2 regions of the Halomonas sp. THAF5a genome follow, and region 1 is predicted to be linked to the other one. Evidence: predicted binding sites of a transcription regulator. Region 1 holds the regulator's gene; the other holds the start of a gene.

Region 1 (15,541 bases):
ATCAAGCTCGTCCAGCGCGCCGGCATCGCGGTGGCACTGATCACCGGGCGCGACTCGCCGATGGTCAGCCAGCGCGCCGCCGCGCTGGGGATCCAGCATGTCTTCCAGGGCGCCGAGAAGAAGCTCGTCGTGCTGCGCGAGCTGTGTGCCCGGCTGGGCCTCGCCCTCGAGCAGGTCGCCTACTGCGGCGATGACATGCCCGACGTGGCCGCCATTCGCCGGGCCGGGGTCGGCATCAGCGTGCCCGGCGCGCCGGCCTACATCCGCGACCAGGCCGACTGGATCACCGAGGCCGCAGGCGGCCACGGCGCGGTGCGCGAGATCTGCGACACCCTGCTGCAGGCCCAGGGGCACTGGGACGCCGTGCTCGACACCTACCTCCACGGCGCGAGCTGAGCCATGGGCCTGCCGCGCCCGGGCTTTCGCACCGGCCTGGTCCTGCTGCTGCTCGCCCTGGGGGGCGGGCTGGCCGTGCTCGACCTGCAGGAGGCGCCGGCACCCGGCCCCGTGCCGGGCGACGGCTCGGGCGAGCCCGACTACTACCTGGAGGACGCCCGCCTGACGCGCTTCGATGCCTCGGGCGAGCCGCATCAGCGCCTCGACACGCCGCGCCTGACCCACACCCCCCACGATGACGTCACCCGCCTTGCACGGCCCGAGGGACGGCTACTGGACCGCTCGGGCCGGGTCTGGCTCGCCAGCGGCGACCACGGCACCCTGGGCGCAGGGGGCAACCCGCTGACCCTGACCGGCGACGCGCGCCTGCTGGCCCCGGCGGAGCGCTGGCAGCTCGACACCGAGGTCCTGCATTTCGACGCCGACCGCGGCCATGCCTGGAGCGAGACCCCGGCGCTGCTTCGCCAGCCGCCCCAGCGGATGCGCGGCAAGCGCTTCGACGCCTGGATCCATGACAACCGCGCCCGTCTGACCGACAATGTGCGCGGCCACCATCCGCCCGACACCCGCGAGGACCCCGAGTCATGATGCGAGCCTTCTTCGCCCCCCTGCTGACCCTCGGCGTCATCGGCCTGCTGCTCGGCAGCTCTCCGGCCCTGGCCCTCGAGGGCGATGCCAGCGCCCCGATCCAGGTCGAGGCCGACCGCCTCGACCTCGACGACCGCGCGGGCACCGCCGTCTATACCGGCGACGTGGAGATCCAGCAGGGCAGCATGCAGCTGACCGGCGCACGGGTCGAGATCCAGCGCAACGACCAGGGCCAGCTGACCCGGGCCACCGCCACCGGCGAGCGTGCCTACATCGAGCAGCGGCCCGCCCCGGACGAACCCCTGGTACGCGGCTGGGGTCGCACCGTGGTCTATCACGTCGCCGAGCGTCGCATCGAGCTGATCGACCGCGCCGAACTCCACCAGGGCGGGGACACCTTCGATGGCGGCTACCTCGAGTACTTCCTCGACCGTCGCGTCGTCCAGGCGCGCGCCGACGCCCAGGGCGTCGGGGAGCGCCAGCGCGTGCGCATGACCCTCGAACCCGAACAGCAGGATGGGCCGTGATGAAGACCCTGAGGGCCGAACACCTGGCCAAGAGCTACAAGCGCCGCCGGGTGGTGCAGGACATCAGCCTCTCCATCGAGCAGGGCCGGATCGTCGGCCTGCTCGGTCCCAACGGGGCCGGCAAGACCACCTCCTTCTACATGATCGTCGGCCTGGTGCGCGCCGATGCCGGCGCGGTGCATATCGACGACCGGGACCTGTCGACGGCGGCCATGCACGAGCGCGCCCGGGCCGGCATTGGCTACCTGCCCCAGGAGGCCTCGATCTTTCGCAAGCTGTCGGTCGCCGACAACATCATGGCGATCCTCGAGACCCGCCGCGACCTCGACCGCGCCGGCCGCCAGCGCCGGCTCGAGGAGCTTCTCGAGGACTTCCACGTGACCCACATCCGCGACAACCTTGGCATGAGCCTGTCCGGGGGCGAGCGCCGCCGCGTGGAGATCGCCCGGGCGCTGGCCACCGAGCCCGCCTTCATCCTCCTCGACGAACCCTTCGCGGGGGTCGACCCGATCTCGGTGGGCGAGATCAAGGGCATCATCCGCCAGCTCAAGGCGCGCGACATCGGGGTGCTGATCACCGACCACAACGTGCGCGAGACCCTCGACATCTGCGACACCGCCTACATCGTAGGCGACGGCCGCATCATCGCCGAGGGAGATGCCGAGGCGATCCTCGCCAACCAGCGGGTGCGCGATGTCTACCTGGGTCAGGACTTCCGCCTCTGACCGTCCGATCGATCGCAATACCCTGATGCACATGTCGTTATTCGCCTACGGCATGCTGCTTGCGCATGGCACGATTGTTGCTAATTCTTCGGTTGCACCTCCCGCACCCAGCCGCTAGGGTGGAAATTTTCGGCACGTCGAGGGAACTCCTCTCATGGCCATGAAGGCTTCCCTGCAGCTTCGCGTCGGCACCCAGCTGACCATGACCCCCCAGCTCCAGCAGGCCATTGCCCTGCTGCAGCTCTCGACCCTGGACCTGCGCCAGGAGATCCAGCAGGCGCTGGAATCCAACCCCTTGCTGGACGTCGAGGAGGAGTTCGGCGAACAGGCGGTGAGCGAGACGCCCGACGACGACTGGGCCAGCGAGATTCCCGACGAGCTCAGCACCGACAGCGACTGGTCCGATACCTATCAGGACCTGGGCGGCGCGCCCGCCGGCGGCGAGGCGCCGGACTTCGAGCGCCAGGCCGCGGGCCAGAGCCTCCAGGGGCACCTCGCCTGGCAGCTGGCGATGACCGACCTGGACCCGCAGCAGATGCGCATCGCCGAGAGCCTGATCGACGCCGTCAACGCCGACGGCTACCTCATCCAGCCCCTGGACGAGATCCGCGACGGCCTCAAGGCCCAGGGCCTCACCGGGCTGCGTGGCCGGGAGGTCGAGCAGGTGCTGCTGCGCCTGCAGCAGTTCGAGCCCACCGGCGTCTTCGCCCGCGACCTGCGCGAGTGCCTGCTGCTGCAGCTCGCCACCCTGCCCGACGACACCCCGCTGCTGCCCCAGGCCCGGCGCCTGGTGCGCCAGTTCCTCGAGGCGCTGGCCGGCGATGACCGCCGCCTGCTCAAGCGCCGCCTCGGCCTCGACGACGACGCCCTCGATACGGCGATCGGCCTGGTGCGATCGCTGGATCCACGCCCCGGCAGCGCCTTCGGCGAGGGCGACAGCGACTACGTGATCCCCGACTTGGTCGCCCGCCACACCCACGAGGGCTGGCAGGTAGAGCTCAATCCCGAGGCGATGCCACGCCTGCGCATTCAGCCCGACTACGCCGCCCTGATCCGGCGCGCCGACAAGAGCGCCGACAACCAGTTCCTCAAGGACCACCTGCAGGAGGCGCGCTGGCTGATGAAGAGCCTCGCCAGCCGCAACGACACCCTGCTGCGGGTGGGCCGCGAGATCATGGCCCGCCAGCTCGACTTCCTGGAGCACGGCGAGGAGGCCATGAAACCGCTGATCCTGGCCGATATCGCCCAGGTCGTGGAGATGCACGAATCGACCATCTCGCGGGTCACCACCCAGAAATTCATCCATACGCCGCGCGGCATGTTCGAGCTCAAGTACTTCTTCTCGAGCCAGGTGGGCGGCGGCAGCGGCGAGGGCGACGCCCACTCCAGCACCGCCATCCGCGCGCGGATCCGCAAGCTGATCCAGGACGAGCCGCCGCGCAAGCCGCTCTCGGACAGCCGGCTGGTCGCCCTGCTCGACGAGGCCGGCATCAGCGTGGCCCGGCGCACGGTGGCCAAGTATCGCGAAGGGATGGGCATCCCCTCCTCCAGCGAACGAAAGCGGCTGAGATGAGGCCCCTGTTCGGCCTCCCGCGGCGCCGAAATGACCAGGCCCCATCCCTGCGCAAACGGTTGAATTGACGCCGTTCGCACCGCGCCACACCGCCCCCGACCGAGGGGGTATGCAGGACGCTAAAAAGGGTTACAATCGACCCACACCCCGAAAGAGCAAGGAGCGTGTCATGCAAGTCAACATCACCGGCCATCATGTGGAACTGACCGACGCACTGCGTGACTATGTGCAGGAAAAACTGACCCGCGTCGAGCGTCACTACGACAACATCACCAACGTGCAGGTCACCCTCTCCGTCGAGAAGGAGCGCCAGCAAGCCGCCTGCACCCTGCATGCCGCCGGTGCCGACCTCCATGCCGAGGCCATGGAGAACGACATGTACGCCGCCATCGATGCCCTGGCCGACAAGCTCGACCGCCAGCTGGTCAAGCACAAGGAAAAGGCCCAGGCCCGCGCCCAGGGCGCCGGCGCGCGCTGACGCCATCATGACACTGGACGCCATCCTGCCCCCCGAGCGCACCCTCTTCGATGTGCCCGGGGGAAGCAAGAAGCGGGTGCTGGAGTTCTTCAGCACCTTCATCGCCCAGAACACGCCCAGCCTCGACAGCCAGGAGGTCTTCAGCCGCCTGATCGGCCGCGAGCGGCTGGGCAGCACCGGGATCGGCCACGGGGTGGCCATTCCGCATGCCCGCAACCCGCACTGCAAGGCCCCCATCGCCGGCTTTCTCAAGCTGGCCGAGCCGGTGGACTTCGACGCCATCGACGGGGAACCGGTGGACCTGGTCTTCGTGCTGCTGGTGCCCGAGGAGGCCGACGAGGCCCACCTCGCCCTGCTGGGGCAGGTCGCCGGCGTCATGAACGACGCCGACACCCGTGGGCGCCTGCGCCACAGCACGAGCCAGCGGGAACTCCATGAGCACCTCATGGAGGCCATACGCCAACAGGCCCCGAGCGGCCGTCAGGGCGGCTGACCCCCGGGGCACCGCCCGCCCCTACGCGACCAGGAGACCCCGCATGCAGCTCGTGATCATCAGTGGCCGGTCGGGTTCCGGCAAGTCGATCGCGCTGCAGGCGCTGGAGGACCTGGGCTACTACGCCATCGACAACCTGCCGGCCATGCTCCTCGGGCCGCTGGTGGACGAACTCCAGCAGGGCAAGAGCCTGCGCTCCTCCATCGCCGTCAGCATCGATGCGCGCAACCTGCCGGACGCCCTGGCGCGCTTCCCGGAGCTCCTCGACGACCTGCGCGCCCGGGAGCTCGCCTGCCAGGTGGTCTACCTGACCACCGATGCGCGGATCCTGCTGGAGCGCTACTCCCATACCCGCCGCCGCCACCCCCTCACCCGCGACAGCGACATGAGCCTGGCCGAGGCGATCGATACCGAGGAGCAGGCCCTCTCGGAGATTCGCGACCTCGCCGATCTGGTAATCGACACCACCCGGCTCTCGGTGCACGAGCTGCGCGGGCGCATCACCGACCAGGTGGCGGGCCATCGCGCCGAGCAGATGACGCTGACCGTGGAGTCCTTCGGCTTCAAGCGCGGCGTGCCGCTGGATGCCGACATCGTCTTCGACGCCCGCTGCCTGCCCAACCCCTACTGGGATCCTGAGCTGCGCGACGCGACGGGACGCGATCCCAGCATCGTCGCCTTCCTCGACGGCTACCCGGTGGTCGCCGAGATGCACGACGATATCCTCGCCTGGGTGGAACGCTGGCTGCCGCACTATCGCACCAGCCAGCGCAGCTACCTGACCGTGGCCGTCGGCTGCACCGGCGGCCAGCACCGCTCCGTCTACCTCGCCGAGCGGCTGGCCGCCCACCTGGCATCGCGGCACGCCGGGGTGCGGCTGCGCCATCGCGAGCTGGGCGTGCAGGTCACCCTCCCCGATGCATCGGCGGGTGACGACGCGCCGCAGGAAGGAGGCTGAGGCGTGCCGAGCCGCAAGCTGACCCTGACCAACCGCCGCGGCCTGCATGCCCGCGCCGCCACCAAGCTGGTGCAGTGCTGTCAGCCCTTCGACGCACGGGTCACCGTGCACCGGGACGGCCAGCAGGCGGACGCCGGCAACATCATGTCGCTGCTGATCCTCGCCGCCCCCTGCGGCACCGAGCTCGAGGTGCACACCCAGGGCGCGGAGGCCGACGCGGCCCTCGAGGCGGTCGCCGCCCTCTTCGAGGCCCGCTTCGACGAGGACGCCTGAGTGGCAACCGCCGGGCGCAGGATCATGCCGCCACAAGAAATGCCATTCACCCTTTTGAAGCCTCATCTATGGAACTGATCCAGAGTGGCAAGTATTCCCTTGTCCACTATGACGCCGAGCGAGACCACTTCATCAAGACCTTCCAGCCGAAGACCTTCGACCGCCTGCGTTACGCGCTGCGCATTCGTCCCTACCCGGGGCATAACGTCGTCCTGATAGCGAAGCGCCTGGAGGCACTCGGCATCGCCACGCCGACCATCGTCGAGACGCAACGATACCGCTCGGTGACCGAGAACATTCGCGGCACCCCCCTGAAGCGGCTCATCCTGGATTCACCCATGCTTCAGGAGCAGTACCTGGATGCGCTGACAGCCTTCGACCACCACGGCATTCATTGTCGTGGCCTGCATACCAACAATTTTCTGGTCCGTGACGAGCGCCTGTTTGCCATCGACCTCGATGCCTACAAGGCACCTCGCTGGCTGCGTTACTCTCGCCGCGAGTATCTGGACTGCCTGAGACGCTCCCTGAAGGGTGAGGAGGCGTTCCTCTTCGCGCGTCTGCTTGAACGGCTGGGCCTGGACGAGCACTATCAACCGCTGAGATGAGCGTCTCCAGGCCCAGCATGGCTCAGCCGCCGGCCACCACCATCTCGTCGATCAGCCAGCTGCCGGTGTGGATGCTGCCGCGGGTGTCGGTATCGTTCCCCACGCCGGCGAGCCCCTGGAACATCGTCTCGAGGTTGCCGGCGATGGTGAACTCCTCCACCGGATGCTGGATCCTGCCGTCCTCGACCCAGAAGCCCGCCGCCCCGCGGGAGTAGTCGCCGGTCACGCCGTTGACGCCCTGCCCCATCAGCTCGGTGACCAGCACGCCGCGGCCCATGCGCTCGAGCAGCGCCTCGCGGCTCTGAAGCGGCGCGGTGATGCGCAGGTTGCGGGCGCCGCCGGCGTTGCCGGTGGTCTCGAGGCCCAGTCGACGGGCGCTGTAGGCCGAGAGCATGTAGCTCGCCAGGCGACCGTCGCGGACGAAGACGTTGTCACGGGTCTGCACGCCATCGTTGTCGAAGGGCGAGCTCGCCATGGCCCCGACCTCCATGGGACGCTCGCCGAGGCTGAACCACTCGGGGAAGAGCGGGTCGCCGAGGCGGTCACAGAGGAAGGAGGCCTCGCGGAACAGCGCCCCGCCGGCGATGGCGCTCATCAGGTGGCCGACCAGGCCGCTGGCCAGGGTCGGGTCGAAGAGCACCGGCATGCGCCCGGTGGCCGGGCGCTTAGCCCCGAGGCGGCTCAGGGTGCGTCGGGCGGCGCTCTCGCCGACCGCCTCGGCGGCCAGCAGGTCGCGGGGATCCCGGGCGCTGGTGTAGTCGTAATCGCGCTGCATGCCACTCTCGTCCTCGGCGATCAGCAGGCAGGAGAGCGAGTGGCGGCTGCCGCGCTGGCTGCCCAGGAAGCCGTGGCTGTTGGCGTAGACGCGCACCCCCTCGCCGCTGGAGAGGCTCGCCCCGTCGGAGCTCTTGATGCCCGCCACGCCGCGGCCGGCCGCCTCGCAGCGCAGGGCGAGCTCGGTGGCCTCGTCGATGGAGAGCGGCCAGGGATGGTGGACCTCGAGGTCGGGCAGGTCGGTCGCCATCAGTACCGCGTCCGCCAGGCCCGAGGCCGGGTCCTCGCCGGTGTGGCGGGCGATGGAGAGCGCCTTCTCGACCGCGGCGCGCACCGAGGCCTCGCCGGCATCGCTGGAGGAGGCGCTGCCCTTGCGCTGCCCCACGTAGACGGTGACGGCGATCCCCTGGTCCCGGGACAGCTCGACCGTTTCCACCTCTCCCTCGCGGACGCTGACGCCGACGCCCTGGTCGACGCTGGCCCCCACCTCGCAGGCCTCGGCCCCGAGCTGGCGTGCCAGGTCCAGGGCCATCCGGGCGCGACTCTCCAGCAGGGCCTGCTGGGCGGCGGCATCGAAAGCCTGTGTCATGTACGTCTCTCCTTACTCGGCCGACCGGTCGCCGGCCCTCAAGATGGTGCATTGTCCAGCCCCGTACCGCGGGCTGATATACTGGCGCGATTCGATCCCCGACGAAGTGGAACCGGCATGACCCAGGATGACCTCTCCCCGGCCGACGAGCGGCCCAGCAAGTCCCAGCTCAAGCGCGAGATGCAGGCCCTGCAGCAGCTCGGCGAGCAGATCATCGCCATGAGCGATGCCCAGCGCGCGCGCTTCCCCCTCTCCGACGACCTGCTGGCCGCCGTGGAGGAGACCGGGCGCATCAAGGCCCGCGAGGCCCGCCGCCGCCACATGCAGTACGTCGGCAAGCTGATGCGCGGCGAGGACCTCGACGGCATCCAGGCGGTGTTCGACGAGATCGAGAACGAGAAGCTGCGCCGCGACCACGCCTTCCACCGCCTCGAAAAGTGGCGCGACCGGCTGATCGACGAGGGCGACGACGCCGTCGAGGCCTTCGTGGCCGAGTTCCCCGACGTCGAGCGCCAGGCCCTGCGCCAGCTGATCCGCAACGCCCGCCGCGAGCGCGACCAGGGCAAGCCGCCGACCAACGCCCGCCGGCTCTTCAAGCTGATCCGGGACGGCGCCGGCCTCTAAAGCAAAAAGCTTGAAGCCTGAAGCTGGAAGTCACCACTTCACGCCTTCCAGCTTCCAGCCGCGAAGCGGCGCTCTTGCCGCTTCAAGCTTCAGGACTGGGTGCCGCCCACGGTCAGCTCGTCGAGCTTGAGCGTCGGCTGGCCGACGCCCACCGGCACGCCCTGCCCCTCCTTGCCGCAGACGCCGATGCCGGTGTCGAGCTCCATGTCGTGGCCGATCATCGAGACGCGACCCATGGCCTCGGGGCCATTGCCGATCAGGGTCGCGCCCTTGACCGGCGCGGTGATCCTGCCGTCCTCGATCAGGTAGGCCTCGCTGGCCGAGAAGACGAACTTGCCCGAGGTGATGTCCACCTGGCCGCCGCCGAAGCTCACCGCGTAGATCCCGCGGCGCACGCTCTTGATGATGTCCGCCGGGTCATCGCTGCCCGCGCGCATGTAGGTGTTGGTCATGCGCGGCATCGGCAGGTGGGCGAAGGATTCGCGGCGCGCGTTGCCGGTGGGCGCCATGCCCATCAGCCGGGCGTTGAGCTTGTCCTGCATGTAGCCGGTCAGGATGCCGTCCTCGATCAGCGGCGTGCACTGGCCCGGAGTGCCCTCGTCGTCGACCGACATCGAGCCGCGGCGGTCGGCCAGGGTCGCGTCGTCGACCACGGTGACGCCCCGGGCGGCGACCCGTTCGCCGAGGCGCCCGGCGAACGCCGAGCTGCCCTTGCGGTTGAAGTCGCCCTCCAGGCCGTGGCCCACCGCCTCGTGGAGCAGGATGCCCGGCCAGCCCGGGCCCAGCACCACCGGCATCTGCCCGGCCGGGGCGTCGACGGCCTCGAGGTTGACCAGCGCCTGGCGCACGGCCTCCTTGGCATAGCGCTCGGCGACGTTGTCGTCGCGCAGTCGCGCCATGGGGAAGCGCCCACCGCCGCCGGCGCTGCCGCGCTCGCGGCGGCCGTTCCTGACCGCGATCACGCTGACGTTGAAGCGCACCAGCGGGCGGATGTCCGCCGCCAGGGTGCCGTCGCTGGCGCGCACCAGCACCACCTCGTGGACGCCGGTGAGCGAGGCGCTCACCTGGGCCACCGAGGGGTCCGCCGCCCGCGCCACGCGGTCGGCCAGCTTGAGCATGGCGATCTTGTCGTCGGCGCTGAGCCCCGAGAGCGGGTCGACGCCGGCGTAGCGGGCCGCGGGGGCCACGGCCACGCCCGGCGCCACGCGCTGGCGCGCGCCTGAGCGCACGATGCCGGCGGCGGTGCGCCCGGTCTCGGCCAGGGCGTCGGCGGTGATCTGGTTGGAGTAGGCGAAGCCGGTCTTCTCGCCGGCCAGGGCGCGCACGCCGACGCCGCCGTCGATGTTGTAGCTGGCCTCCTTGACCTCGCCATCCTCCAGCACCCAGCCCTCATGCCAGCTGCGCTGGAAGTAGAGGTCGGCATAGTCGATGCCCGGCCCCATGGCATGGTCGAGCCCGGCCTCCAGGGCCGCGAGGTCGAGCCCGCCCGGCGCCAGCAGCAGGTCGGAAGCGTCGTCGAGCATGTCGTGAGTCTGTGATGTCATTCGGCACTTTCCAGAGCGATCCGCGGCGAGGTCCAGGGGCCCTGCACGCGATAGTGGATTCGGGTCACGCGGTCGATGGCATCCCCGAACAGCTTGTCGGCGATGAACAGGGCGCCGCCCACCACCGGGGCGCCGGCCAGCACCGCCGCCAGCGGCAGGTTGTTGCTCACCGGCACAGTGACCGACAGGCGCTGATCGAGTTCCCGGCGCGCCAGGTCGACGCTGCCGTTCAGGGTGAAATGGGTTGCCGGCCCCTCGATCTCCACCGGACCACGGGTTTCCAGTACCCCACCATACAGGGTGGCGGCACCGCTGACACGATCGAAGGCGGTCCCGCGGCCGGTGACATCGGAGAAATCGAGGCGCAGGCGACGCAGCAGGTTGTCGACGTTGAGCAGCCCGACGACCCGCGCCGAGGGCGACTCCAGGTTGACGAAGCGCCCATCGCGCAGCATCACCTCGAGGCTGCCCTGGGAACGCGGCAGGGCGAACTGCCAGGGCGCCCCGGGCCACGCCAGCTGGCTCTTCACGCGGGTCTCGGTGTTCCTCACGGCCACCGGCTGGTCGAGGGCCGCCAGGGCACTGCCCAGGTCGCCGCCGGAGAGGTCGAGCCGGGCGCGAGTCAAGCTGTCGCCGGCGCCGCTCGCCTCCCAGATCAGCTGGCCACCGGCCTCGATCTCGCCGAGCGACAGCGCCAGCGGATCGATCACCAGGCGGTCGGACGTGGCACGCCAGCGACCGTCGAAGTGGCCGAGCCGCGCCCCGCGCCAGGCCATGTCGGCGATGCGCAGCCGCCCGTCCGGCAGCGACGAGAGCCCCGCCGGCAACGGCGCGGCCTCGACGGGCAGCGCGAGCTCGTCGAGCAGCTGGCCGCCGTCCGCCGCCGGGGCGACCAGCGCATCCAGCGAGAGGCGGTCGAGGGCGATGTCCAGTGGCGCCGCCTGGGCGGGCCGATAGCTGAGGCGCCCACCGGCCAGGCTGCCGTCCACGCCGAGACGCCAGCCGTCGGCGGTGCCGTCGCCCTCCACGACCAGCGAGCCCAGGCAGCGCTGGTCGAGCTGCAGGCAGTCGGTCTCGAGGCTGAGCGCGGTGAGCGTGGAGGGGTTGCCGGCCGAGGCGGGCTCGACGCCGGCCAGCAGCGGCGACAGGGCGCGCGCCCAGGGCGCCACCGCCAGCCGTGGCAGGTAGGCATCCAGCGTCCAGCCGGGCCGGCCGGCCCAGTCGGGGGGCGTCAGGTGCCCCAGCCACGCCTGCCCTCGACCCGGGCCGCCGTCCGCGGACGCTCGCCAGCGCAGTCCGAGCCGATCGCCCAGGCGCCCGTCGACCCGCCCTTCGGCCAGGTCGACGTCCAGTCGCAGGGGGCGCACGGCCGCGCGGGTCTTGCCCAGTGGCGCCGGCAGCTCGATCGCGAGCCCCTCCAGGCGGCTGTCGAGGCGCAGCGCGGCGCCCGCCTCCCCGATCGCCAGGCGCCCCTGCCAGGGCAGGCGGCCCTCCATCACGGCGTCGAGACCGGCCACCCCGCTCCAGGCGGACAGCGCCGAGACCTCGGCCGTGCCGGAGAGGTCGAGCCCGCCGGCCAGGGTGTCGATGTCGGCGACCACGGGGCCGCCCAGCAGGCGAGCGCTCACTCTCCCCTCCAGGCCGCCCTGCTCGCCGCGCTGGCGCCAGGCGAGCGGCCCCTCGACGCCTTCGAAGGCGAGCCCGAGGGGCTCATGGACGAGACGGGCGAACCCCGCCTCGGTCTCGATGTCCAGCGTCAGGGCCTCGGGCGCATCGAGGTCCAGGGCCAGGTCCAGGCGGCCGGTCGCCCGGCCCTCGGCCCGCCAGGGCGCGACCGCCTCGATGCCCTCGGCGGGCAGCGCCAGCAGGTAGCGGCGCAGGGCATCGCCCCCGGCCGCGAGGTCGCCGCTGACCGCGAGCCGCTCCTCCTCGAGGGTGACCGTCCCCGCCGAGGCCTCGACGCCCAGGCTGTCGGCGGCGTCGACGCGGGCCGTGAGCGCCTCGTCGACCACCGACAGGTGTCCCCGGATGCCCTCGAGGCGCGGCCAGCCGGGGGCGATGGGCAGGCGTCCGTCAACGACGCCGAGATCGAGCCGCAGGGTGGGATCGGGCCTCGCCCCCTCTCGCGCCAGCGGCACGTGCAGCCGCAGTGCCCCCTCGGGCACCCGGCCGGCAGCGCCCTCGGCCAGCCACTCGGTCAGCGCCGGAGGCAGCACGCCCACCGGCAGCCAGTCCGTGAGCGGGGTGTCGACGGCGTCCACGTCGGCGAAGTCGAGCTGCAGCCCGAAGCCGCCGCGCCGTTCGCCGCCGACCGAGAGCCCGAAACCACCCTCGACCCGCGCCCCGTTCCACTCGACCTCGAGGTCGCGGCCGCTGACGAAGCTGCGCGGGCCGTCATACGCCCAGTCGATCACCCCACGGGCCCGGTCGAGGTCCATCGGCGCGCCGAATACCTCCGGGAAGTGCAGCCGGGACGCACGCCCGGCGAACTCGACGTGGCCCGACAGGTCCTCGGACTCCACCCAGACGTCCAGCGGCCCGCCGCCGGGCGCCTGCTCCCAGGGCGACACCGCCACCTCGGTCGCCGCCGCCCGGGCCCGCCAGTGGCCCGCCTCGCGCCCCAGCCCCAGCGCCGTGACCCGCCCGCGGGGATCGAGGCTGTCGATGACCCGGGCCAGGGCCTCGGGCAGCGGCAGCCGGTCGCGCCAGGCGGCCAGGGCCCCCAGGTCGAACTCGCTGGTGGTGAGCCACCAGCCGTCCGCCTGGCTGCGCACCTCCCAGAAGCGCGGCACCGCCGGTCCCGCATCATCGCGCTGCCCCTCGGGACGGGCCCAGTCGGCACTCTGGGCATCGGTCTCGATCCACGCCTGCCAGCCGTCGTCGTCGCGCCGCCACTGGCCGCTTGCGGTGGCCTGCTTGAGCACGATGGCCTGGGGCACCTCCTCGGCGCTCGCCGTCGGCTGGCGCAGCGCCAGCAGCGGCGCCTCCAGGTCGGCGCGCAGGTCGGCGAGGGCGCCTTGATGCCAGCGCCCCCAGAGCCGCGCATCGCCGCTGACCGTCTCCAGGCGCAGGGCACTGCCGTAGCCCAGCACCTCCGAGAGCCCCAGCAGGCTCTTGAGGCGCATGTCGGCCTGCAGCGCGGCACTGAAGTCGCCGAGTCCCGAGGCCCCGGGCTGCAGCTCCATCACCGCGCGGATGGCGTGATCCTGCTGGCCCTCGACGAACACCTCGCCCTCGAGGTGGGTGCGACGCTCATCGCCGGTCATCACCAGGCGCGGCGCCGTCAGCACGGCGCGCTGCTTCTGGCCATGCAGCACCAGGCGAACGTCCTCGACCCAGGCGCTCTGGCGCAGCAGCATGCCCACCCAGAAGTCGAGGCGGTCGAGGTCGAAGGTGCTCTCGGGAATCAGTTCGGGGGGCAGCTCCGCGGGCTTGGGCCACTGCCAGCGCCCGTCCGGGTCCTGATAGAGGTGCACGGTGACGCCCCGCACCCGGGCCGCGGCCACCCGGGGCATGCCGGTGGCGAGGCTGGCGAGGCTGTCCAGGCGCAGCTGGGCGCGCTCCACCTCGAGCAGCGGCACGTCACCGAGGCCCTCGCGGGAGCGGATGTAGAGGCCCTCGACCTCGAGGTGGGGATCCAGCCGGGCGAGGCCGGCCGTGACGTCATCCAGGGCCACCTCGGCATTGAAGCGGGTCGAGAGCAGCCGCTCCAGGGCGCCGGTCTGCTCGTCCAGCAGGAACGGCAGGCCCCGCAGCGCTACGACCAGCACCGCCAGCAGGGCCAGCGACACCGCCACCAGGGTCAACAGCCAGCGAAGGGTCAGGCGCGCCGCGGACATGGGCTCACATCAGCACGATGTCGTACTGCTCCTGGGAGTAGTGGGTCTCGACCTGGAAGCGGATGGTCTTGCCGATGAACTCCTCGAGGTCGGCCACGGCGGCGGACTCCTCGTCGAGCAGCCGGTCGACCACCGACTGGGAGGCCAGCACCGCGTAGGTCTCGGCATTGTAGGCCCGCTCCTCGCGCAGGATCTCGCGGAAGATCTCGTAGCAGACCGACTCGGGCGTCTTCAGGGTGCCCCGCCCGGCGCAGGTCGGGCAGGCCTCGCAGAGCGTCTGCTCGAGGCTCTCCCGGGTACGCTTGCGGGTCAGCTGGACGAGCCCCAGCTCGGTGACGCCGGTGCACTTGGTCTTGGCGTGGTCGCGCTCCAGCGACTTCTCGAGCATGCGCAGCACCTGGCGCTGGTGCTCGGGCTCGTCCATGTCGATGAAGTCGATGATGATGATGCCGCCGAGGTTCCTGAGGCGCAGCTGGCGGGCGATGGCGGTGGCGGCCTCGAGGTTGGTCTTGAAGATCGTCTCCTCGAGGTTGCGGTGCCCCACGTAGCCGCCGGTATTGACGTCGATGGTGGTCATCGCCTCGGTGGGATCGATGACCAGATAGCCGCCGGACTTCAGCTGCACCTTGCGCCCCAGCGCCTTCTGGATCTCGTCCTCGACGCTGAACAGGTCGAAGATCGGACGCTCGCCGGCGTAGTGCTCGATGCGCTCCGCCGCCGCGGGCATGAACTCCTTGGCGAACTCGATCAGCTTGACGTAGTTCTCCCGGGAGTCGATGCGCACCTTCTCGATATCGTCACGCATCACGTCGCGCAGGGTGCGCATGAACAGCGGCAGGTCGTCGTAGACCACGCTGGGCGCCGCCGCCGTCACCTGGCGCTCGCCGACCCGGCGCCACAGGCGCAGCAGGAAGTGCATGTCGGCGGAGAGCTCCTCCAGGGTGACGCCCTCGGCGGCGGTGCGCACGATGAAGCCGCCGGTGACCTCCAGCTGCTGCTCGCCCGCCGCCGCCTCGACCAGGCCCCGCAGCCGCTCGCGCTCGGCCTCGTCCTCGATTCGCTGGGAGACCCCGTGATGGGGCGAGTCGGGCATGTAGACCAGGTAGCGCGACGGCACCGACAGGTGGGTGGTCAGTCGCGCGCCCTTGGAGCCGATGGGGTCCTTGGTGACCTGCACCACCAGGGCCTGCCCCTCGTGGAGCAGCTGGGCGATGGAGACCTGCTCGTCGGCCGGCGTGCCCGGCGGCATCACCTCGTGGGCGTGGATGAAGGCGGCGCGGTCGATGCCGATGTCGATGAAGGCCGCCTGCATCCCCGGCAGCACCCGCACCACCTTGCCCTTGTAGATATTGCCGACGATGCCGCGTCGCCGGGCCCGCTCGATGAAGGCTTCCTGCAGCACGCCGTTCTCGACGACGGCGACCCGGGTCTCCATCGGTGTCAGGTTGATGAGTACTTCACCGCTCATGCGGATATCCTTGTCCGAAAAGATCTGGCGCCATTATGACATAGCGCGCCGCGCCGTCCCGTGCCGCGATCAACGCCCCGGCAC
Region 2 (15,541 bases), 1.0 Mb from region 1:
GAGGTGACCAGCCCCGCCCAGTCATCGCCCCGATCGACGACCAGGGTCTTGCGATGGTTGGCGTTGAAGTTGAGCAGGGTCAGGTAGCTGCGCAGCGACACCTGCCCCGGGCCCAGGGGATTGGGCAGCCAGCCAGCCTGGTGATGATTCCCGAGCCAGCGCGGCCCCAGGTGCCAGGCCCCCGACCAGAGCGGGTTGGAGGCGCGCAGTCGCGTCAGATCCGTCACCACCACCCGGATGCCGGCCGCGCGCAACCGCTCGAGGTGTGCCGGCTCGAGGCCGCCGTAGAGGGTATTGAGCGGGTCGGTGATGACCACGGCCTCGAGCCTCGGACGCTCGGCCTTGCGCTCGATCAGGGCCTGGGTGAGCTCCGCCGACAGCGGCCGGAAGTCCTGGCCATCGGCGGCGCCGGCGAAGTCGTTGAACAGGAACATGTCCAGCACCACCAGGCGCTCGGCCTGACCGATCAGCGCCATGACCTCGTCGAAGATCCGGCGTCGGGCATGTCGCTCGCCGGACGGGGAATACCAGGTCTCGTCGGCGAGAAAACGCACCCCCTCCGCGGAGCGCGCCGGAAAGGCCTGACCCAGCCCCTCCGGCAGCGGCTTGTAGCGCTGCCAGGCACCCATGACCAGCCAGGCCACCAGCAGCGCCGTCACGAGCCAGGGCCACATGCGGCGCCTCCCTCTCCCTAGGTCTGTCACTGCGTCTCCCCCTCGCGGTTTCCCGGGCGCCGTCCTCCCGCCTGGCACCCTCACCCGCCCTGCCGACAACGGGAGGACGGTCCGCCAGCATAGCGAGCGGCCGCCGATAACGCACGACGCCCGGCCAGGGCCGGGCGCAGCAGAGGGCGAGAGGCGCTGTTCAGCCCTGGCGGTATCGCCGGCGACGTCGCACCAGGCGCGCCAGGGGCACCAGGGCGGCGAGCCCCAGGGCACTGATCGCCAGTACCGCCAGCATCGCCGGGCTGCCGGTGTGGGCATGGACGTCGGGGGCGCCATGGCCCGAGTGGGCCAGGGCCAGCGGGGACGCGAGCAGGCTCGCGGAAAGGGCGACAAGGGGGCGGGAAATGCGCAAGATCATGGACGGGTCTCCAGGGAGTGGCGGGTCAGTGGCAAGTGAATGGGGGTCAGGCGCGGGCAGCGTCCTGCCCGCTCGGTGCCGCGACGCTGGAGCGCCGCTCGGGCAGCATGCCGCGGTCGAGGATGAAGGCGATGATCTCCTCCAGGCCGATGCCGTCGTAGAGGTTGGCGAAGACGAAGGGGCGCTCACCGCGCATCGTGCGCGAGTCGCGCTCCATGACCGCCAGGGAGGCGTGAACCTGTTCGGCGATATCGATCTTGTTGATGATCAACAGATCCGACTTGGTGATACCGGGCCCGCCCTTGCGCGGGATCTTGTCGCCGGCGGAGACGTCGATGACGTAGAGGGTCAGATCGGAAAGCTCCGGGCTGAAGGTGGCCGACAGGTTGTCGCCCCCTGACTCCACCAGCACCAGCTCGAGGCCCGGATGGCGCGCCTGCAGCTCGTCGATGGCCGCGAGGTTCATGGAGGCGTCCTCGCGGATCGCCGTGTGCGGGCAGCCGCCGGTCTCCACGCCCAGGATCCGGTCCGCCGGCAGCGCCTCGTGCTTGAGCAGGAAATCGGCATCCTCGCGGGTGTAGATGTCGTTGGTCACCACGGCGATGTCGTAGTGGTCGCGCAGCGCGCGGCAGAGCTGCTTGAGCAGGGCCGTCTTGCCGGAGCCTACCGGGCCGCCGACGCCAATACGCAGGCAATGGGTCATGTCGTTTTTCCTCTTGCACTCTTTAGTCGTTATCTTGTCGGCACGGGCGGCTCACTGGACTCACCACGCCACACGCCCGAAACCCTGGCATCCCGGCCGGACTCCCGCGGTCGGAAAGACAGCACCTCCCTGTGCCGGCTTTCCTCGATCTTCTTCCCTGAAGATCGACCGCGTCGCTTCGGCCGGGATGCCAGCGGCCGCGCGAGATGGATTCGCCAGTGATCGCCCGGCCTTATTTGGCGCTAACTTCTGAACAGTCGTGAATATTGGGTCTCGTGCAGGGCGCTGGCCAGCGCCAGGCCCGGCAGCACCGGCCCGAGGGCGTCGTCCTCGAGCGTCAGGGCCTCGTCCACCGCCGCCACCAGCGCCGGGCGCAGCCGCTCCACCAGCCGCTGGGCCGCGGTATGGCCAAGCGGCAGGGCCTTGCAGGCCACCGCCAGCTGGTTTTCCAGCCAGGCCCAGGCGAAGCCCAGCATCGCCTGACGCACCGGCACGCCGCGCACGTGGGCCGCCCAGGCGAAGACGGTCACGTAGCCGGGCTCGCCGGGCAGCGCCGGGGCCTCGCCGGTGGTACTGGTGGCGCCACCGGGCAGCAGCGCAAGGCTTCCCAGCAGGCGCACCAGGGCGGCGCCCAGACGGCGATCCTCGGCGGCGAGCTCGGCGGTCTCTCGGGTAGCGGCGAGCCAGGCGTCCCACTCGGCGACGGCCTCGCTGTCCGCGGCCTGCCAGGCCCGGGCCAGGCGCACCAGCGCCGGCAGCTCACAGCGGGTCAGGCCGTCCTCGAGCACGCCCTCGAGCCAGTCGCCGAGGCTCGCCTCGTCGGTCACCCAGCCCAGCTCGAAGGCGCTCTCGAGCCCCTGGGAGAAGGCGAAGGCGCCGATGGGCAGCGCGGGACTGACCAGCTGCAGCAGCCCCAGCAGCGCGAGATCGTCCCGGCCCGCCGTCGTCGGCTCCTCAGTGGGCAGGGTCATGGGCATTGTCATGGGCATGGCCGTGATGATGATGTTCATGGCCCTCGCCATCCGCGGACTCGCCATGGATGTGGGACGCCGTGTGGGAATAGGCCCCCGGCTCGGGATCGAAGGGGGCGTCGTGGTGCTCGAGCCGCGCGCCCAGGCGCTCGGCCAGGGCCTCGAGGACGTGATCCGGCGGGAAGCGGACGTAGCCGCCCTCTTCATCCTCGCCCAGCGCCAGCTGCACGTGGCGGTTGCCCAGGTGATAGGCGAGCCGCGCCAGGGGCAGACCCGCCTCGACCCGGGCGGTCACCACCGGCTCCACGGCGGCGCGGATGCGCACCACCTCGCCCCCCTCGGCGCGCAGCCCCTCGCCGTCGCGCAGCACCGGGCCGCGGTCGAGGAACAGGCCCAGGGCGCGCCCGGCATCGCTGTCGGCCTTGAGCCGGCCCAGCACGCGCTGCTCGAAGGGCAGCGTCAGGGTGTCACTCGCCCGGCTCGCCTCGATGGGCCCCAGGCGTTCGATCAATCTCAGCATTGGCATCATCTCTGGAAGGTATTCGCGGCTGTTCCGGCGGCAGGCCCAACGTGTCGGACCATGGCGAGGGCGCTGTGAATACCTCCCTGTAAGCTACTTTTGCCATCCTTGGCAAAAGACCCTCGCGCCGACCTGCCCCCGGCGCCGCTTGAGTGTTGGTCATCAGCTACGGCTCAGAACAAGTGATAGCGCTGGGCGAGCGGCAGCTCGGTGGCGGGCTCGCAGGTCAGGAGCTCGCCGTCGCAGCGCACCTCGTAGGTCTGCGGGTCGACGCTGAGCTCGGGGCAGGCGTCGTTGAGCTTCATGTCGGCCTTGCGCACGCCGCGCACGTCCCGGCAGGCGCTGAGCGGGCTCTTCAGGCCGAGCCGCTCCTGGATGCCTGCGTCCAGCGAGGCCTGGCTGACGAACGTCAGGCGGGTCTGGCTCACCGCGCCACCGAAGGCGCCGAACATCGGTCGGTAGTGCACCGGCTGGGGGGTGGGAATCGAGGCGTTGGGATCTCCCATGGGCGCCATGGCGATCATGCCGCCCTTGAGGATCAGCGCCGGCTTGACGCCGAAGAAGGCCGGGTCCCAGAGCACCAGGTCGGCGAGCTTGCCGACCTCCACCGAGCCCACCTCGTGACCGATGCCGTGGGTGATGGCCGGGTTGATGGTGGTCTTCGCGATATAGCGCTTGGCGCGGAAGTTATCGGCGCCCCGCGCCTCGTCCTCGGGAAGCAGGCCACGCTGCACCTTCATCTTGTGGGCGGTCTGCCAGGTGCGGCAGATCACCTCGCCGACCCGGCCCATGGCCTGGGAGTCGGAGGCGATCATCGAGATCACGCCCAGGTCGTGCAGGATGTCCTCGGCCGCGATGGTCTCGCGGCGGATGCGTGAGTCGGCGAAGGCCACGTCCTCGGGGATGTTGGGGTCGAGGTGGTGGCACACCATCAACATGTCGAGGTGCTCGTCGATGGTGTTAACGGTATAAGGCCGGGTCGGGTTGGTCGACGACGGCAGAACATACGCCTTGGCACAGGCGGTGAGGATGTCCGGCGCATGGCCGCCGCCGGCCCCCTCGGTGTGATAGGTGTGGATGCCGCGCTCCTTGAAGGCGGCTAGGGTGTCCTCGACGAAGCCCGACTCGTTGAGGGTGTCGGTATGGATCGCCACCTGGACGTCGTAGCGCTCGGCCACGGCGAGGCAGGCATCGATGGAGGCCGGGGTGGTCCCCCAGTCCTCATGCAGCTTGAGGCCCATGGCACCGGCCTCGAGCTGGGCCTCAAGCGCCTCGGGCAGGCTGGCGTTGCCCTTGCCCAGCAGGCCGATGTTCATCGGCAGGGTGTCGATCGCCTGGAGCATCCTGGCGATGTGCCAGGCACCCGGCGTGCAGGTGGTGGCGTTGGAGCCGGTGGCAGGGCCGGTGCCGCCGCCGAGCATGGTGGTCACGCCGCTGGCCAGCGCCTCCTCCACCTGCTGGGGGCAGATGAAGTGGATATGGGCGTCGATATGACCGGCGGTGAGGATCTTGCCCTCGCCGGCGATCACCTCGGTGCCCGGGCCGATCACGATCTCGACCCCCGGCTGGGTATCGGGGTTGCCGGCCTTGCCGATGGCCGCGATGCGACCGGCCTGGAGCCCCACATCCGCCTTGACGATGCCCCACCAGTCGAGGATCAGGGCATTGGTGATCACGGTGTCCATCACCGCGTCATCGGCGCGCTGGCTCTGGCCCATGCCATCGCGGATCACCTTGCCGCCGCCGAACTTGACCTCCTCACCGTAGGAGGTCGCGTCGCGCTCGACCTCGATCCACAGCTCGGTGTCACCGAGGCGCACCCGGTCACCCACCGTGGGGCCGTACATGTCGGCATAGGCCTGACGGCCGATCTTGTTGGGAGAGGTCATGACAGTTCTCCCTGATCCGGTGCATCGAGGCTGCCCATGACCTCGCCCCGGAAACCGACGATACGCCGCTCCCCGACGAAGGGAATCAGCGTCACCTCTCGCGACTGGCCGGGCTCGAAGCGGATCGCCGTGCCGGCCGCCACGTCGAGCCGCAGGCCCCGGGTGCGCTCGCGATCGAAGACAAGGGCCGGATTGGCCTCGGCGAAGTGATAGTGAGAGCCGACCTGGATCGGCCGGTCGCCGGTATTGGCGACCTCGACGGTGACCCGCTCGCGCCCCGGGCAGAGCTCGATCTCGCCGTCCTGCAGCTGGTACTCACCGGGAATCATCCGCACTCCCTCCTGTAATATCGAAAACGGCACGGGCGCAGCCCGTCTTCAGACGATGGGCGTATGCACGGTGACCAGCTTGGTCCCGTCCGGGAAGGTGGCCTCGACCTGTACCTCGTCGACCATCTCCGCGACGCCCTCCATGACGTCGTCGCGGGTCAGGATCTCGCGGCCATGGCTCATCAGCTCCGCGACGCTGCGCCCGTCCCGGGCGCCCTCGAGGATCTCGCAGCTGATCAGCGCGATCGCCTCGGGATAGTTGAGCTTGAGGCCGCGGGCACGCCGCCGTTCGGCCAGCAGGCCGGCGGTGAAGAGCAGCAGCTTGTCCTTGTCTCTGGGGGTCAGTTCCACGGGGCATCTCCATCGTATGGGGCGATCAGGTCAACCAGATTCGGGGGGTATGGGCCGGCAGGCCGAGCAGCCGGGGACGCAGGATCGCCCAGGCCTGGCCACACAGCTCCCAGGCCGCGTTGCGCTCCGCGCCCAGGTAGCGCAGCAGCAGCACGCCGTGGCGCACCGTCACCGCCCAGAACGGGGCGCTCGGCAGGGCCTCGCGCAGCGCCTCCACGGCGCCCGCCTCGTCCTCGAGTCCCACCGCCCAGAGCGTCGCCTGCACGCTGGCCCCGCCCTGCCCCCACCGACCGACGAAGCGCGGGTGGCGGGGATCCAGGGGTTGGCGCTCGATCCACAGCGGGCGACCGTTGCGGGTGAGGCGGAAGCGCTGCTCGATGACGCCGCTCTGGAAGGGAAGCCGACTCGCCGGGCGCCCCAGGGCCATCACCTCCCACCCGAGACAGCGCGACGTCTCGCCCAGCGCGATGGTGGTGCCCTGCTCGCCCCGGGAGCCGTCGAAGGCCAGGGTCTCCTGGGGCAGCCACTCGAGCACGCCCCGCTCGGCGACCTCCAGCCGGGTATGCTGCCGCCACGCGACGCCGTGGCTGTCGGAGCGATAGAGCTTGTTGGCGGCGGGGGTCGTCAGCAGCGCGTGGGCGCCCGAGGCGACCCGGGCGGTAATGGACAGGGCATCGCCGCTGACCAGGCCCCCGGGCGGGTGCAGCAGGTAGGCGTGGCAGGCACCGTGTCGACCCTCGGGGTGGAAGGGGCGCTGCACCCTCAACGGCCCGACATGGCGACAGCGCGTCAGGCGAGTTACGCCATCCCGAGGCGCGAAGGCCAGGTCCAGCGAGGCCGCCCAGTGTCGACCGGCATCGAAGCGATGCCCGGAGGTCGGTGCCGACGAAGCCGGCGTGAGTGTCGGTATGGCCGTCATGGCGATGCGCCCTGTCGAGAAAGTGGCGATTTCCTTGTCTCTCGCAAAGGCTGTACCAGAACGGCAAGACACGCGGTTAGTTCATTTATTTCAATCAGTTAAATTGTATACGCGAGAGCAGTGGGCCATCGGCGGCGCACCAGAAAGGGGCAGCCAGACGCGGGGCTGCACCAGAAGCGGCATTGGGCCGAGGGCGGCCGCGCCCTCCTGGTGCAGGATCTGGTGCAGGTCTGGTGCAGGGCCAGGACTAGACCGTCAGATGCTCCCGGATCAGCGCCTCGGAGAGGTCGCCGATCTCGCCGTGGGCCACGGGCCGGCCGCGATCCATGATCGCGAAGCGGTCGGCGTACTTGTGGGCGAAGGGCAGCTTCTGCTCCACCAGCAGCACCGTCAGGCCGTCCTCGCGGATCAGCCGGCGGATCACCTCGCCGATCTGGGTGACGATATTGGGCTGGATGCCCTCCCCCGGCTCGTCGAGGATCAACAGCCGTGGCTCCAGCACCAGCGCCCGGCCGATGGCCAGCTGCTGCTGCTGGCCGCCGGAGAGATCCCCCCCGCGGCGGTGCTTCATCTCCTCGAGCACCGGGAAGAGCTCATAGACGCGCCCGGGTATGCGCCTCGCCCCGTCGCCGCGCGCCGCGAGACCGGTGCGCAGGTTCTCCTCGACGGTAAGCAGCGGGAAGATCTGGCGCCCCTGGGGCACGTAGCCGATGCCCAGCCGCGAGCGGTCCTCGACCCGGCGCCGAGTCAGCTCGACGTCGTCGGCGAAGCGGATGCGGCCCGAGGCCACCGCCACCTCGCCCATGATCGCCTTCATCAGGGTGGTCTTGCCCACTCCGTTGCGGCCCATCACGCAGGTGCACTGCCCGGCGGGCACCTCGAGGTCCAGGTCCCAGAGGGTGTGGCTCTCGCCGTAGTACTGGTCAAGCGATGCGATCGTGAGCATCAGGCGGCCTCCTCGTCGGGGTCGGCGCCAAGGTAGACCTCGACGACCCGGGGGTCGCTGGCGACCTGGTCCATGCTGCCCTCCGCCAGCACGCTGCCCTGGTGCAGCACCGTGACCGTGCGGGCGATGGAGCGCACGAAGCCCATGTCGTGCTCGACCACCACCACGGACTGCCTGCCCCGGCCGGCGAGCCCGGTGAGCAGCTCGGCGGTGCGCTCCATCTCCTGCTCGGTCATGCCGGCGACCGGCTCGTCGACCAGCAGCAGCCGGGGACGCTGCATCAGCAGCATGCCGATCTCCAGCCACTGCTTCTGGCCGTGGGAGAGGATGCCGGCCGGGCGTTGGCGACACTCGACGAGCCCGACGGTGGCGAGCACCTCCTCGATGCGATCGCGGATCTCGCCGGTCAGGCGCGCGGTGAGCGTGGGCAGGATGCGCTTGTCGGCGGCCATGGCGAGCTCCAGGTTCTCGAACACCGTCAGGGCCTCGAACACCGTGGGCTTCTGGAACTTGCGCCCGATGCCGAGGCTCGCGATCTCGGGCTCGCTCTTGGCCAGCAGGTCGTGGCGGCTGCCGAACCAGACCGAGCCGCTGTCGGGGCGGGTCTTGCCGGTGATGATGTCCATCATGGTGGTCTTGCCGGCGCCGTTGGGGCCGATGATGCAGCGCAGCTCGCCGTCGTCGATGGTCAGGTCGAGGGCGTCGATCGCCTTGAAGCCGTCGAAGCTGACGGTCACGCCCTCCAGGTAGAGGATCGGGCCGTGGCGCACGTCCACCGGCGAGGCGGCCGGCACCAGGAAGTCGAAGACGTGGTCGCGATCGGCCAGCGAGGTGAAAAGAGTCATGCCGAGGCCTCCCTGGGCGGGGCGGGTTCGGGGAATGGCGGGGGTGTCGACGCGCGGCGGCGATAGGCCAGCAGCCCGGCGATGCCCTTGGGCAGCAGCACCGTGACCAGCACGAACAGACCGCCCAGGGCGAAAAGCCAGGCATCCGGCATCACCCCGGTGAACACCGTCTTGGCGTAGTTGACCAGCAGCGCCCCGATCACCGCGCCGTAGAGGGTGCCTCGCCCGCCCAGCGCCACCCAGAGCACGATCTCGATGGAGAAGATCGGCGAGAACTCGCCGGGATTGATGATGCCCACCTGGGGCACGTAGAGGGCCCCCGCGACCCCGGCCAGCATCGCCGAGACGACGAAGACGAAGAGCTGGAAGCGCTCCACCCGGTAGCCGAGAAAGCGCGTGCGCGCCTCGGCGTCGCGGGTCGCCACGCAGACCCGGCCGAGCTTGCTGGCGACGATCGCCCGACACAGCACATAGCCCGCGGCGAGCGCCAGGCCGGTGGCCAGGAAGAGCCCCAGGCGGGTGGCGTCGCTTCTCAGGTCGAAGCCCAGCAGCTCCTTGAAGTCGGTCAGGCCGTTGTTGCCGCCGAAGCCCATCTCGTTGCGGAAGAAGGCGAGCATCAGGGCGAAGGTCAGGGCCTGGGTGATGATCGAGAGATAGACCCCGGTGACCCGCGAGCGAAAGGCCAGGAAGCCGAACACCAGCGCCAGCAGTCCCGGCGCCAGCAGCACCATCAAGAAGGCGAAGCCGGCCATGTCGAAGCCCAGCCAGTACCAGGGCAGCGCCTCCCAGTCGAGGAAGACCATGAAGTCCGGTAATACCGGATCGCCATAGACGCCGCGATCGCCGATCTGGCGCATCAGGTACATGCCCATGGCGTAGCCGCCCAGGGCGAAGAAGGCACCGTGGCCGAGGCTCAGGATGCCCAGATACCCCCATACCAGGTCCACGGCCACCGCCAGCAGCGCATAGCTCAGGTACTTGCCGAGCAGCGTTATGGTGTAGGTGGAGACGTGAAGCGGATGCCCCGCCGGCAGGGCCAGGTGGAGCAGCGTCACGACGGCCAGGGCGGCGAACAGGAGGCCCAGGAAGCGCCGGGTCGCGCGTTCTCGGAACGGCCGGCCGAGCCACGAACTGGAAGCATGCATGGATCAGCCCTCCGCCGCCCGGCCCTTCTGCGGAAAGAGTCCGCGGGGGCGCTTCTGGATGAACAGGATGATGAAGACGAGCACCAGGATCTTGGCCAGCACGGCGCCGGCCCAGGGCTCGAGCACCTGGTTGATGACGCCCAGCGACAGCCCGGCCACCAGGGTGCCCCACAGGTTCCCCACGCCGCCGAACACCACCACCATGAACGAATCGATGATGTAGTTCTGGCCGAGGTTGGGGCCCACGTTGGTCAGCTGCGAGAGCGCCACGCCGGCGAGGCCGGCCACGCCGGAGCCCAGGGCGAAGGTCAGGATGTCGACCCGGGTCGCGCGGATGCCCATCGAGCGCGCCATGGCACGGTTCTGGGTCACGGCACGCACCTCCAGGCCCAGCCGGGTGCGCCGCATCACCAGCATCAGGCCGGCGAACACCAGCAGCGCGAAGCCCAGCACGTAGAGGCGATTGAGGGTCAGCGACAGGCCCTCGTTGATCATCAGCGAGCCGCTCATCCACTCCGGCGAGACCACCGTGCGGTTGAGCGGCGAGATCAGGGTGCGCACCAGCTGCTGGAGGATCAGGCTGACGCCGAAGGTGGCCAGCAGGGTCTCCAGCGGGCGGCCCTTGAGGAACTGGATGACGCTGCGCTCGATGACGATCCCGGCCAGCGCCGCGACCAGGAAGCCCACGGGAATCGACAGCAGCAGCGCCAGCCCCGGCTGGCCCGGCAGCAGCTGCTGCATGCCCCAGGTGGTGTAGGCGCCGAGCATGATCAGCTCGCCGTGAGCCATGTTGATCACGCCCATCACGCCGAAGGTGATGGCCAGGCCGATCGCCGCCAGCACCAGCACCGAGCCGAGCGACAGGCCGAAGTAGAGGGTCTCCAGGCCGCGGTTGAGCCTGAGATTCTGCTCGATGTCGGCGAGCGCCCCGCTGGCGGCCTCGGCCAGCGCCGGATCGTCGCTGCGTGCCGCCACGTTCAGGGCCGCCCGGGCCTCGGGGTTGAGGCTGCCGGCCAGGGCCTCGATGGCCGCGGCCTCGCCCTGCTCGAGCCGGTGAATCGCCAGCCCCTGGGCCAGCAGGCGGCGGACCTCGGCGTCGCCTTCGTCCTCGAGCGCGCCCTCGAGGGGCACGACCATGGCGGCGTCGACCCGCCCCAGCAGGTCCCGGGCCGCCTCGCGACGAGCCCCGGCATCCTCCACCCGCAGGTCGAGCACCGCCAGGGTGCCCTGCAGCCGGCCGCGCAGGGCGTTGTTGATGCCGATGCGGTCGAGCTCGCGGCGCGACATCTCGCCGGCGGGTTCGAGGCTCAGGGCGTCCGCGACCGGCCAGTGCCGGCCGCGGTTCTCGAGCACCACGACGAAGCGCCCGGTGTCCTTGTGGCGCTGCAGCTTGCCGTCCATCAGCGCCTCGAGCCAACGCCGGGTGCGCGGGTCGCCGCTGGCGGCGAGGGCCTCGATGGCCTCGCCCTTGTCGGCATAGGCCCGGGTATCGAGGGCCTCGAGCAGCGCCCGGCCGTCATCGCCGGGTGCAGCCATGGCCGCCGGCGCGGCGAGCGCGACGGCGACCAGGCAGAGCAGACCTCGCACGAGGGAGCGGATCTTCCTCATGACCATGTCCTGTCGGTAAGGGGAAAGAGCCCGGGCCGCGGACGCGGCCCGGGGAGCGGCTTACTCGGCCGAGGCCACCTCGGCCTCACCTCCGCCGCAACTCCCCGCCACGACGTTGTAGTTGCCGCAGGACATCGGGACGCGCCAGTCGCTGATCAGGTCCTTGGAGCCTTCCAGGTAGTCCGACCAGGCGTCCCCGGCCACGGTGGAGGGAGTCTCCCAGACGATGGAGAACTGGCCGTTGTCCTGGATCTCGCCGATCAGTACCGGCTTGGTGATGTGGTGGTTGGGCATCATCGCCGCATAGCCGCCGGTGAGGTTGGGCACGCTGACGCCGATGATGGCCTCCTTGACCGCATCGACCTCGGTGGTGCCGGCCTTGCGCACCGCCTCGGCCCACATGTTGAAGCCGATGTAGTGCGCCTCCATGGGATCGTTGGTCACCGCCATCTCGTCGCCGGTGTAGTCGATCCAGGCGTCGATGAAGTCGTAGTTGGCGTCGGTGTCGACGCTCATGAAGTAGTTCCAGGCGGCCAGGTGGCCGACCAGCGGCGCGGTGTCGATGCCGGTGAGTTCCTGCTCGCCCACCGAGAAGGCCACCACCGGGATGTCGGCGGCATCGATGCCCTGATTGCCCAGTTCCCGATAGAAGGGCACGTTGGCGTCGCCATTGATGGTCGAGACCACCGCGGTCTTCTTGCCCTCGCTGCCGAACGCCTTGATCTCGGAGACGATGTTCTGCCAGTCGGAGTGACCGAAGGGGGTGTAGTTGACCATGATGTCCGCCTCCCCCACGCCGTGCCCCTCGAGGTAGGCCTCGAGGATCTTGTTGGTGGTCCGCGGGTAGACGTAGTCGGTGCCGGCCAGCACCCAGCGCTCGACCCCCACCTCGTTCATCAGGTAGTCCACGGCGGGGATCGCCTGCTGGTTGGGCGCCGCCCCGGTGTAGAAGACGTTCTCGGAGGACTCCTCCCCCTCGTACTGCACCGGGTAGAAGAGCAGGCCGTTGAGCTCCTCGACCACCGGCAGCACCGACTTGCGCGACACCGAGGTCCAGTTGCCGAAGATCACGTCGACCTCCTGCTGGGCGAGCAGCTCGCGGGCCTTCTCGGCGAACAGGGGCCAGTCGGAGGCCGGGTCCACCACCACGGCCTCCAGCTCGCGCCCCAGCAGGCCGCCGTCGGCGTTCTGCTGCGCGATGAGCATCTCGACGGTGTCCTTGAGCACCGTCTCGCTGATGGCCATGGTGCCGGAGAGCGAGTGCAGGATGCCGACCTTGATCGGCTCCTCCTGGGCCAGGGCGGGGACGGCCACCCCCAGGCTCAGGAGGGACGCGGCCAGCCAGCGGGGCGAACGGGAAGCGGATGACGGGATCATGGGAACTCCTTGCGGGCGATGTTGTTGTCGGTCTGTCCAGCGCAGGAGGACATCGCGTACGACGCCTCTGGCCTGTCATCGCAAGGGGTGTGCCAGTTCGCCGGAGCATCGGTTTTCGCTCGAGAAATCAGACGCTTGGAAAAAGTTCAGCGAGACGTGACGGGCATCGCCGCAGGGCCTCGCGGGGCATGCGCCCGCCGCGGCGCCCCACCGTCGTCCGTCCCCATGGTGCAACGCACCATCGCAGCGCATGCCGGCCACGCACGACACGGGGGGCGCCGGCCAGGCCGGCGCCCCCCGTGGGACGTGCAGGTGCGACAGGGGTGTCCGTGGCTCAGTCGCCTTCCGGACCGCCCGTGCCGGTGGTCACCTTCATGCGCCGGCGCAGCAGGGGCCCGACGATGTAGGGAAGGATCAGCCCCAGGCCGGCGAACACCCACAGGCCGATGGCCAGGCCGCTGTCCCAGAGGATGGTCCAGTCGCCATCGGAGATGTCCATGGCATGGCGCAGGTTCTTCTCCATCTCCGGCCCCAGCAGCAGGCCGAGGATGACCGGCACCAGCGGGATCTCCAGCTTGCGCAGCACATAGCCCGCCACCCCGAAGGCCACCATGAAGTAGAGATCGAAGGTGGTGTTGCTGATCGAGTAGATCCCGACGAAGGCGATCATGGTGACGACCGGCAGCAGGTACATCGGCGGCACCGAGAGCAGCCGGACGAAGATGCCGACCAGCGGGATATTGAGCACCAGCAGCAGGAAGTTGCCGATCAGCAGCGCCGCGATCACCCCCCAGACGATGTCCGCATTCTGGGTGAACATCAGCGGTCCCGGCGTGATGTTCAGCGAGATCAACAGCGCCAGCAGCACGGCGGTGGTGCCGCTGCCCGGCACGCCGAGCGTCAGCATCGGCACCAGCGCGCCTGAGGAGGCGCCGTTGTTGCCCGCCTCGGGGCCGGCCACGCCACGCGGGTCGCCCTGGCCGAAGTGGCCCTTGGCGCCCACCACCTTCTTCTCGAGGGTGTAGCCGATGAAGCTGCCGAGCGACGCCCCTGCCCCCGGCAGGACGCCGGCGATGAAGCCCAGCACCCCGCCACGCAGGCTCGAGGGCAGGATGTTGCGGATGTCGGCCCAGGAGAGTTTGAGCTTGTTGACGACCATCTTCTGCTTGCAGCCGCCGGCGCGCTCCTCGATGAAGAACAGCAGCTCCGAGATGGCGAACAGCCCGACGATGGCGATGATGAAGTCGACCCCTTCGTAGAGCTCCAGCGTGCCGAAGGTGAAACGCTGAACGCCGGTGTTGTCGATGCCCACGGTGGCGATCATCAGGCCGATGGCCGCGGCCACCACCGTCTTCATCGGATTCTTGCCGGTGATGCCACCGAGGGTGGCGAAGGCCAGCAGGAAGAGCGCGAAATACTCCGCGGGGCCGAAGGTCAGGGCGAAGTCGGCCAGGATCGGCGCCAGCAGGATCAGGCCGATGGTGGCCACCAGGCTGCCGATGAACGAGGCCACCGCCGAGATCGCCAGCGCCTCGGCCGCCTTGCCCTGCTGGGCCATGGGATAGCCGTCCAGGCAGGTCATCATGGCCGGCTCGTCGCCGGGGATATTGAGCAGGATCGACGAGATGCGCCCGCCATACATGGCGCCGGCGTAGACCGCGGTGAGCATGATCAGCGCGGTCTCCGGGGCGAGCCCCAGGGTGAAGGCCAGCGGGATCAGGATCGCCACCCCGTTGGCCGGCCCGAGCCCCGGCAGCGCGCCGATCAGGGTGCCCAGGAAGGCGCCCATCAGGGCGAACATCAGGTTGTGGGGCGCCAGGGCGACGCCGAAGCCGTCAATCAGATAGCCGAGGGTCTCCATCAGCTCACCTCCAGAAACGAGAGCAGGCCCAGCGGCAGCGCGAGGTCCAGGGCGAAGTTGAACACCAGGTAGACCACCAGGCCGGAGATCGCCCCGACGAGGTAGGCGCGCGGCGCCCGGGACCCCATGCGCCAGCACAGGGTGCCGACGGCCAGCGTCGTGCTGACGATGAAGCCGAGCGGCTGCAGCAGCATGGCGTAGAGCACCAGCACCACCACCGCGATGATCAGTTCGACGCCGGTGCGGCTCCAGGGCCAGGCGTTATCCGGATCGGGACGCACGATCAGGTAGAGGCTCGAGAGCGCCAGCACCACGGAGAGCAGCAGCGGGAAGGTCTCGGGGCCGACGGCCTCGCTGCCGCCGAAGGGTTCGGGGAGTTGCGTGGCGCCCCAGCCGTACGCGACGGCCAGGACGATCATCAGCACTCCGAAGATGCGGTCATTGAACGTCATTACTGAATCAGCCCGATGTCCTGGGAGAGCTTCTCGATGTCATCGATCTGGTCTGTGACGAAGGTCTCGAACTCGCCGGCGCTCATGTGGAAGGGCATCAGGCCGTTGTTGGTCATGACGTCCTTCCACTCCTGGCTTTCGTAGATGGTGTCCATGGCGTCCACCCAGTACTGCTTGGCGTCCTCGGAGATGTCGGCGGGCATGTAGAAGCCGCGCCAGTTGGGGCCGAGGGCGTCGATGCCCTGCTCACGGGCGGTGGGAATGTCACCGAACTCGCCGGGCAGGCGCTCTTCAGAGAGCACGGCCAGCACGCGCAGGTCACCGGACTCCATGAAGCCCTGGGCCTCGGAGATGTCGCCGGTGAAGGCGTCGACATGGCCGCCGACCACCTGGGTCATGGCCTCGCCGCCGTTGTTGTAGGAGAGGTAGGCGATGCGCGGCAGGTTCTCGACGCCCGCCGCCTGGGCGGCGATCAGCACCTTGAGGTGGTCCCAGCCCCCCTTGGCGCTGCCACCGGCGAACTTGACGCTGCGCGGATCCTC

What was found. Region 1 encodes sigma-54, which starts transcription at its own class of promoters, with help from an activator protein. Its sites were predicted from a motif close to TGGCACNNNNNTTGCTNT; they were not measured.
Region 2: urtA (urea ABC transporter substrate-binding protein) is a predicted target of sigma-54. The motif match lies at 12,764-12,781, and genes of this name have one in related genera.

What each region holds. Positions count from the first base shown of each region.
Region 1 covers NZ_CP045417.1:2,574,849-2,590,389, forward strand. The annotation lists gene FIU83_RS11635 (HAD family hydrolase) at 1-396, shown strand, start outside; gene lptC (LPS export ABC transporter periplasmic protein LptC) at 400-984, shown strand; gene lptA (lipopolysaccharide transport periplasmic protein LptA) at 984-1,511, shown strand; gene lptB (LPS export ABC transporter ATP-binding protein) at 1,511-2,236, shown strand; gene FIU83_RS11655 (RNA polymerase factor sigma-54) at 2,391-3,809, shown strand; gene raiA (ribosome-associated translation inhibitor RaiA) at 3,979-4,287, shown strand; gene FIU83_RS11665 (PTS sugar transporter subunit IIA) at 4,295-4,780, shown strand; gene rapZ (RNase adapter RapZ) at 4,824-5,738, shown strand; gene FIU83_RS11675 (HPr family phosphocarrier protein) at 5,742-6,011, shown strand; gene FIU83_RS11680 (hypothetical protein) at 6,080-6,619, shown strand; gene pmbA (metalloprotease PmbA) at 6,642-7,982, opposite strand; gene yjgA (ribosome biogenesis factor YjgA) at 8,100-8,606, shown strand; gene tldD (metalloprotease TldD) at 8,696-10,150, opposite strand; gene FIU83_RS11700 (YhdP family protein) at 10,147-13,989, opposite strand; gene rng (ribonuclease G) at 13,994-15,457, opposite strand; gene FIU83_RS11710 (nucleoside triphosphate pyrophosphatase) at 15,541-15,541, opposite strand, start outside.
Region 2 covers NZ_CP045417.1:1,557,415-1,572,955, reverse strand. The annotation lists gene FIU83_RS07100 (phospholipase D family protein) at 1-674, opposite strand, end outside; gene FIU83_RS07095 (hypothetical protein) at 865-1,083, opposite strand; gene ureG (urease accessory protein UreG) at 1,130-1,786, opposite strand; gene FIU83_RS07085 (urease accessory protein UreF) at 2,029-2,757, opposite strand; gene ureE (urease accessory protein UreE) at 2,741-3,277, opposite strand; gene ureC (urease subunit alpha) at 3,451-5,166, opposite strand; gene FIU83_RS07070 (urease subunit beta) at 5,163-5,495, opposite strand; gene ureA (urease subunit gamma) at 5,544-5,846, opposite strand; gene FIU83_RS07060 (urease accessory protein UreD) at 5,872-6,765, opposite strand; gene urtE (urea ABC transporter ATP-binding subunit UrtE) at 7,013-7,711, opposite strand; gene urtD (urea ABC transporter ATP-binding protein UrtD) at 7,711-8,556, opposite strand; gene urtC (urea ABC transporter permease subunit UrtC) at 8,553-9,701, opposite strand; gene urtB (urea ABC transporter permease subunit UrtB) at 9,705-11,309, opposite strand; gene urtA (urea ABC transporter substrate-binding protein) at 11,370-12,686, opposite strand; gene FIU83_RS07030 (tripartite tricarboxylate transporter permease) at 13,021-14,547, opposite strand; gene FIU83_RS07025 (tripartite tricarboxylate transporter TctB family protein) at 14,547-14,999, opposite strand; gene FIU83_RS07020 (tripartite tricarboxylate transporter substrate binding protein) at 14,999-15,541, opposite strand, start outside.